Regions from separate parts of the Paenibacillus sp. OT2-17 genome, predicted to be linked through region 2. Evidence: riboswitches for the same ligand, from Rfam matches in the RefSeq annotation. Region 2 holds a riboswitch; the other holds the start of a gene.

Region 1 (4,165 bases), on a different contig from region 2:
CAGCAATATGACGATCACAATTCCAATTTGAAGCAGCTCCATCCTTTATTCCTCCTTCAAAATGCTCCTGCGTTTGGAACAACAGACCTGCTTCCAGAGCACCAATTGTGTGCACACGTTTGCGAAAACCCGCTACCTATGATGCTTAATATTCAGATCTGTTGTTCCCGCCCGCTCTATCCCCTATAGCTGACTAGAACTTTTCAGGGTTCAGGAGTGCGTAGATTAAATACATAAACACAATAGCCGTAAGCCCAAGTATAACGATCATCCTCTTCGTCCTCCTTTAGAGGTCTGCGCATCACACCAGCGTACAAACAGCAGTATCACTCCATAACTCACAGCCATGACGAGCAGCATGTATATATCCATCATGTTTATACCCTCCGTATCGGTCCTCAGATCGCCATTCTTATTTGATCATAAAATCATAAAACAACTATGTTATAAGTGCTTATCCGTTCAGCAGAAAACCCACCTCTCCGTTCAATGTGTAGATCACATGATCCGCTCCCAATCCCCGATAAATTCCTTGTGGATTACAGCCGTGCGTAATAACATAGATCGATTCCGATGTTAGCGGCCGACATATTTGCAGGAAACGGCACGTCAGATTCAAGCTGTTCTCGAACAAATACACACTACCAATTTCTTTTTTTGGAAAATTCCATTTTCCCGCTTGCATGGTATTGATGCGGACAATGTGCTCCACACCCATTTTTTTGAGCTGTCGTTCCTCCTGGGCGCTATTCGTGAGAACTGCAAACGCCAATTTTTTGAAAATAAGCAATTTCACAAAACTTCTGCCCGCTTCATTCGGTGCAGTGACAATAATTAACCGACCTTCCATCAGTAGCTCCTCTCCCGGTATAAAAAGACAACAAAAAGAAGCCGAAGGAAAAAGGCTTTCCTCCGGCTTCTTACATATCCATGATAAAATAAACCATGGCTGCACACGGCGGTTTGTTGCCTCTCCCTGTACGCTTACGAGGTTAGCTGTCGGATTCGGACGTGAGAGTCGCCCTATTTCTGGCACTTGACCTGAAAATTCACCCCATGAGACACACGGCTTCCGAAGCCGTACAATCTCGATTGGTTCCCCCGCTTTTGCAACTGCAAAATTCAGCGCTATAGACATTTCGTTGTTGCTTCATTCAAGTTAATTTGAAATTACGTCTTGAATCATACACCCGCGCATGGAAGACTGTAAAGCTCAACTGCGGGGTTATAAATCGGCCTTTAGAGCCTAGAATATTAATAATAGCGCTTACAATGCAACTATGCTTCTCACAGCTCCTTCAATCTCTGTTTTTCATCCCTTTTCGAAAATGACAAGCATGTCAATATTGGCGTAGGGTAGAGCGTTTTTGGCCTTTTTTTGTAAAAAGAGAAGAAAATACGCTATATGTACCAGCTAAACACCGATTGAACCCGCTTTTATAAGAAGAAACACCTTAATTCGCTCCATTTGCGGTGCGATTTACTGTTTTGAACAAAATACGATTTTACAGCGGCTAAAGGCTTGATACAGCTTTTCCAGACTTGCAACCTTGCTTTTAATTGCTTACAATTTAATTGCTGAATATTGAATAAGGAGAGATACTATGACCGTTTATGAATATGATGCGCACACCCTGCAAGGGAAACAAATTCCGTTATCCACATATGAAGGGAACGTTCTGCTTATCGTGAACACTGCCAGCAAATGTGGGTTAACCCCCCAATACAAAGCGCTACAAGAGCTATATGACCAGTACCATGAACAGGGGCTCGAAATTTTGGGATTTCCCAGCAACCAATTTGCCAAACAAGAGCCAGGTTCCAGCGAGGAGATTTCCGAGTTTTGCCAGATCAATTATGGTGTTACCTTTCCGATGTTCGCCAAGACAGATGTCAATGGCGATCAAGCGCACCCCTTATTTCGTTACCTGACCCAAACTGCTCCGGGGGTATTAGGGTCCAAAGCGATCAAATGGAATTTTACTAAATTCTTAATTACACGAGAAGGTAACGTATTTAAGCGCTATGCACCGCAAACCACTCCAGATAAGCTGGCGGGAGATATAGAGAAGCTTTTGCAGCAAAACTGACATCCTTCTTTATCAGTTAATAAACGACCTATTGTCTACCGTTGCTTCTGTGGCTAAAGGATATAACGAAAAATGCTTAACGAAAAATGCTTAACAAAAAAAGCATCCCTTCACGTAAACCGTGTCAGGATGCTTTTTTAACTGAGTCTTGCATATAATGCGGTCGAGAGGACTCGAACCTCCACGGGCGTACGCCCACTACCCCCTCAAGATAGCGTGTCTGCCATTCCACCACGACCGCAAATCATAATGTAATGAGGCAACAGATTTATTATACTCTCTCATCAACTATTTGTAAACAAAAATATAATAATTATTTTATACGTTATTTTAACTAACATATATGAGCGATAAGAATATTTAATTTGACACAAAAGCTATTTAAATGTAAATATATATTACATATATTTCGAATATTTTTCGTTATCCCCAAGTAAAAAGTAAAATAACATAACATAAGGATTCACTTCGAGGAGGCGAACCACCTTGTATAAAGGCAACCGCTTGCTGAACTATGCATTATTGTTGGACCCTTCCCTACCTGTTGGTGGCTTCACCCGTTTTAACGGACTGGAGAAACTATCGCGTAACGGACATTTGAACAGTCTACAAGACCTGGAACATTACATGCTGGATGATTTGTATCCTCAATTTACAACCGTTGACGGCATGGCTATCAAAAGTCTGTATGTCGCCATCCAGCAGAATGACAGTTGGCGGATCGCCCTCATTGATAAGATGCTGCATACCCAACGTCCCTCCTGGCAGCATGTGAAGGAGTTTCGTCTATCCGGTCAGCGTCTGCTCAAGCTCGCTAAGGCTCTTTATCCTTGGCTTGAATTTGACCAGTTGGAATCCATACTCATTCAATACAATGCGATTGGCACACTCGCTACCGTTCACACCTGGATTAACTTCCTCCTCGGAAACGATGTAGAACAGACCGTTCACGGCTATCTTAGCGCAGCGGTGTCCTTCTGTGTGGAAGATGCCTTCAAGCTACTCAATCCTCCTTATGAGGAAAAGAACCCTCTTATGGAGCGTATGACAAGCGAGCTCCTCTCTGCCTGGAAGAAGCTTAACCAACCTGAGCCAACTGCATCTCAGCGTCGCTTTCTTCACAGACATTGGTCCAGCTCCTACATCACTCTACCTCTTTATATGAGCCATAATAACCAATTGGATGAACCTAGACTGTTTTCCTCCTCAGGTCTATTCAAACGCCTTCCAGCATCCCCCTGATGCGTAGCTTCGCCAATGTGGTCACAACACGAAAAACACTCTGTCCCTTTCCTCAGGTGGCAGAGTGTTTTTTATCCACATATAATCGCAATTCACACCATTAGCAGACTCTAGACGGATTATCAGAACCACCTAGCACTTAATTAAGTAATTAATTCAACAAAATGACGCATTTACGATTGTAAAAACACGTATAAAAGTGTATCATAGTGTCAGATGGTTAATTCTAACATGTTTACTGATGATTATTATAACACACCAATTATTCCGCAAGAATCCGTAAGGGGCGATTTCTCTTGAATAACAAAATGCCTGTCACCTCCTTCGGGTGGGCCATCAAACAACGGCTTGTCGAACTTCGACTGGATCAGAAAACATTTTGTGAGACACACAATATTCCGCCTTCACGCTTGTCCAATCTGATTCACGGCACCCGCAAAGCACAAAGGTACAGAAAACAAGTTGCTGCAATTCTGAACATCGACGATAACGATTATAAGGAGGCACCGCACTCTAAACCTAACAAGCATTCCAGTTACATATAGGTCATTCCATATCACCAAGAAACCAAATAGACCCGTAAAGCGAACCCCACTCGTTCGTTTACGGGTCTTCAACCCAGACGATCTTTAGCCAAAAAATTATTCCGGCTTTGTTTTATCCTTCTCACTTTTTTGCTTACGGTATTTCGCAAATTCAACATATTCTAAAATAAAATTCTGTTCTTCCGTCTCAAGATCTTCTGCCTGGCAATTCAGTGGCCCCATCACTCCAAAAAAATAAGCAGCCTTCTGCTCCTGAAGTACGCCTTCTCCTGGCTTAATCCCTTTCAT
Region 2 (4,165 bases):
ATTCTATATCGTTATCATTTTATTTCTGTATCGACTACTGTGGGGGGTGTTTCTCTATCGGCTGGTGCAGTCTGCCGTTATCCCGCTACTGCTCCGTTATCCTGATCAGGGTCAAAACGAGCTGGGACAGACCTTGTTTTGGATGGAGAGCCAGATTGCTCTGATGGACAGCCGGGAAGTACATGTGTATTTGTGGATACTACTAGGGGCGACTGTACTACGCATACTGATCACTCCCTTCATTAGAGCCGGAATATATCAAAGCCTGCATACCGATGCGACTGAACCGCAAAGCCTGTCCTTTTTCAAGGGTATGAAACGCCATGGCATGTCGTCGTTGTTGTATTACACCATCGAGTTGGGACTGCTGCTGCTTCCCGCCTTTTGGGTAGTACCGAGACTCTACCCTATTGTAGCAGGAACGCTTCAATCTCCCTCTTACCTGCTTCATTTGTTGCCCTATGCCATGGGGTGGATGGCTTACGGATGGTTCATTCGGCAGTGCATCCTGTATATGCAACTGGGGACTGTCGGTGGTCACGCCATACTATCGTCCCTGCTCGCCTTCTTTCGCCAGCTCCTCCCAGCTGTCGGTATATCTCTTTTGCTCGGTGCTTGTGTGCTGCTGGTCTTCGGTCTATTTGGCACCATAGCGATGATTTGGACTGGTATGCTGGCGCTCATTCTCCAGCAATCGTATCATTTTGTTACTAGTCTGGTCAGGCTGTGGCATATCAGTTCGCAGTACAGACTATGGCATACCGATATCTCCAGTAGAAGCTAAGCCCTGCCTTTATGTTTTTTACTTCATTTCCGTCTGTCGAAAAATCTTGATTCATATCCGCGCAAACGACACATAACTGAATACTGTTAACAAGATCTGTTCCTGGGACATTAGGAGCAGATTTTTTTTGTAACTTTTTGCAATGAAACATTTGCCAAAGCCAGCCGTCTTTGTTACAATAATCGCAGTGAACTGATAGTAACAACTTTGTAATCTTTATTGTAACCTTTATCTCAAAAATAACGTTATTGTGAATACTGCTCTCCAAGGTGCACATCTTAAGTTAAGCCTAATTCCTGGCACCTAGGAAGCGGGGGAACCAGTTTGGGTGAATTGATCTCGCAACAGAGTGGTCATAGGGGAACCTTCTACCGAATCCTTAAGCTAACCTCGCAGGCATTGGAAGGGGTATATTTTTTTTGAAGAAGAAGCTAACGATCGCAGCTATGGGTCTTGCCATTGCCTTTACATCTTTTACATTCGGTGGCGGCAGTGCATATGCAGACTCTAAGATGGACCAGGTCATTCAAGATGCCAAAGGAACGAGCTACAGAAGCGGAGGCACTACACTCGAGGGATTCGATTGCTCCGGCTTCACAATGTATGTATTCAACAAACTGGGAATTAAACTTCCGCATCAATCCGGATCACAATTCAAAATGGGATCTTCTGTATCCCGCGATGAAATGAGACCTGGAGACCTGGTGTTCTTCAACACCACAGGAAGAGGCATTTCTCATGTAGGTATCTTCGTAGGTGAAGGGAAATTTGCCCACTCCTCGACTTCACGTGGTGTAGTAGTTAGCTCACTGAACGAAAATTATTACGCTAACCGCTATGTCGGTGCAAAAAGAATTATGAGCACAGACGCTTACCATTCTGTAGCTTCAGAAATTCCTGATGACGACAACGTAGAATAACTAACGCACAGCAAGCTAACCTTAGCCGCAATTTGATTCTGGCCGGAATCAAATTGCGGCTTTTTATGTCCACAACATCAGCAATTATTATCATTACTGACGAACTGAAGCCTCAAAAGGTTTCAATTTTAGCGAACATCGTCGGTTTTACCGTCAGCGCTGGGGGAGCATATGAGCAGTAAATCCTTCTTATTGAATGTATACCCGACTTGAGTATGAAATAAACACGCTTGCCATTCCCCTGCAACTTGTCTACAATCTGTTGTTAATGATTGAAGTACCTGTAAAAGGAGGATAGAACACATGCCGGCCTCAATATCCAACTATCGGATCGTACCGATGGACGAGCATCAAGCGGCTGCAATCTGTGAGTGGCGCTATGATCCACCTTATAATATATACGGTTGGCTCCCCTGGGAACAAATGAAGGCGCTTGAAGTCGAATTTGGAAGTCCCACGCTTCGCCAAGAGCAATATGTTGCCGTACTGGATGAAGAGAATAAGCTGACGGGATTTGCTCAATATTTTCCTATGATCGGTGTGACCCGGCTAGGTCTTGGAATGCATCCTGAAAGATGCGGACATGGCAAAGGCTCTGATTTTGTCCGTGCCATTGCAGAGGAAGCCCAACGACGCAACCCGAAGAATGAAATTGATCTAGAGGTACTCACTTGGAATGGGCGCGCTATCCGGGCTTACAAGGCGGCTGGATTTGAGCTTACAGATACCTATGAACGCCAGACTCCCGATGGCAAAAAACCGTTTTTTTGTATGGTATATCGTCCCGAGCACCAAACCCAGGTTCTATGATAAAAGCGCCTTCGGCATACAACCGCGATGTTGTATAGCGAAGGCGCTTTTATCATCATACGACAGATCATTACAAGCTCAATGACTGCTGCGCATTTTTTCAAAAGCTTCATTATATTGTTGGGCTTCCTTAATATCCACGGCCATAATACCGCCGTCGTCCCAAGAGGTCAAACGCAGAGTCACGGTCTTGTAATCAATCGTAATAAATGGATGATGATTGAATGCTTCAGATATAGCGGCAACTTCATCCACGAATGCAATCCCTTTCATAAAACTGGAAAAATTATATTTCCGAACGATCCAACGTCCTTCCTCCAGTTCCCAGCCCTCCAGTTTCTCCAGATGTGCTTCAATCTCTTCTTGTGTAAAAGGCATGTTACGAACTCCTCCCCGTTTATACGGAAGCCTTTCGACCGCTTAAATACGGCCAAAACTACGATATATTGGTGTACATATTACCACGGCCCCGTTGATAAATCCATAAGACGGACCTCAAATCAATGGGACTGACGTCAGCTCCTCGTCTCCAATGAGTACATAGATACGATGCTGCTCCGGCTCATAGATCACAACGCCACTGCCTACAGTGATTATGGGCTCTGTACCCAGTGCATAAAATAAGTCTTCTGCCAAAGCTTCATTGACTTCCTGGCGTCCCGCCGGGTCCAGCCTGTCCCAATCTTCTGCTTCCATCTCAAAAAATTCATAGCTGTCTGGGATGCGTCCCACAGCCTCTGTCAAATCGTTCAAAATTTGTTCATACTCACGCCCATGCTTTACTCCCATGCCATTTCCTCCAATGGTTCCGCCATTCAATACATAATCACCTTATTATACCGGAAATTCGCACTTAACAAAAAAGAGAGTTTTGTCGATAAATACTATAATCCGTCTTGTAATGACGCGCTTGGGGCAAGGACGACCCCGGCGGCATGAAAGGATTCAAAATCTATTCTCATGGATGAGGTGTATCATGCAAATTTCAACCATTATCGGACTTGTGCTCGGGATTATGTCACTGGTCGTCGGGATGATCTTAAAAGGCGCTCCGGTCGTCAATCTGGTCAATAATCCCGCTGCTTACATGATTATTTTCGTCGGAACGGCAGCGAGTATATTTATGGCCTTCCCGATGGCAGAAATCAAACGGATTCCGAAGCTGTTCAAGGTTATTTTCACCGAACAAAAACTGTTAGACCGCAAAGAGCTCATCGGTACGTTTACCGAGTGGGCATCCATTACCCGTCGTGAAGGTCTGCTCGCCTTGGAATCTAAGGTAGAGGAAATCGACGATCCCTTTATGCGTGGCGGCATGCGAATGATTATTGACGGAAATGATCAGGAATTCGTACGGGACGTTCTGATGGAGGATATCAATGCTACCGAGGACCGACATCGCTCTGGCGCGCTGATCTTCTCTCAAGCTGGTATGTACGCTCCAACGCTCGGGGTACTCGGTGCGGTTGTAGGTCTGATCGCCGCTCTGGCCGACCTTAGTGACATGGAAAAGCTTTCTCATGCCATTGCAGCAGCCTTCATTGCGACGTTGCTCGGTATTTTTACAGGTTATGTCCTGTGGCATCCGATGTCCAACAAGCTCAAACGGTTATCCAAAAAAGAAGTGGAGCTTAAATTAATGATGGTCGAA

The links. Region 2 has a riboswitch for cyclic di-AMP ahead of GRP75_RS04880 (C40 family peptidase). Riboswitches for the same ligand answer to the same signal wherever they lie in the genome.
Region 1: it holds a riboswitch for cyclic di-AMP, as region 2 does, so the genes downstream of both, GRP75_RS19300 (hypothetical protein) here and GRP75_RS04880 (C40 family peptidase) in region 2, are expected to answer to the same signal.

What each region holds. Positions count from the first base shown of each region.
Region 1 is NZ_WUDQ01000273.1:107-4,271, forward strand. Features, by position in the region: partial or broken gene GRP75_RS19290 (potassium-transporting ATPase subunit KdpA) at 1-42, opposite strand, end outside; gene GRP75_RS30675 (potassium-transporting ATPase subunit F) at 194-271, opposite strand; gene GRP75_RS19300 (hypothetical protein) at 455-850, opposite strand; cyclic di-AMP (ydaO/yuaA leader) riboswitch at 966-1,138, opposite strand; gene GRP75_RS19305 (glutathione peroxidase) at 1,605-2,090, shown strand; tRNA gene GRP75_RS19310 (tRNA-Leu) at 2,249-2,331, opposite strand; gene GRP75_RS19315 (urease accessory protein UreF) at 2,595-3,332, shown strand; gene GRP75_RS19320 (hypothetical protein) at 3,629-3,877, shown strand; gene GRP75_RS19325 (helix-turn-helix domain-containing protein) at 3,974-4,165, opposite strand, start outside.
Region 2 is NZ_WUDQ01000010.1:7,352-11,516, reverse strand. Features, by position in the region: gene GRP75_RS04885 (hypothetical protein) at 1-784, shown strand, start outside; cyclic di-AMP (ydaO/yuaA leader) riboswitch at 1,061-1,198, shown strand; gene GRP75_RS04880 (C40 family peptidase) at 1,204-1,704, shown strand; gene GRP75_RS04875 (GNAT family N-acetyltransferase) at 2,008-2,514, shown strand; gene GRP75_RS04870 (4a-hydroxytetrahydrobiopterin dehydratase) at 2,593-2,892, opposite strand; gene GRP75_RS04865 (hypothetical protein) at 3,010-3,303, opposite strand; gene motA (flagellar motor stator protein MotA) at 3,491-4,165, shown strand, end outside.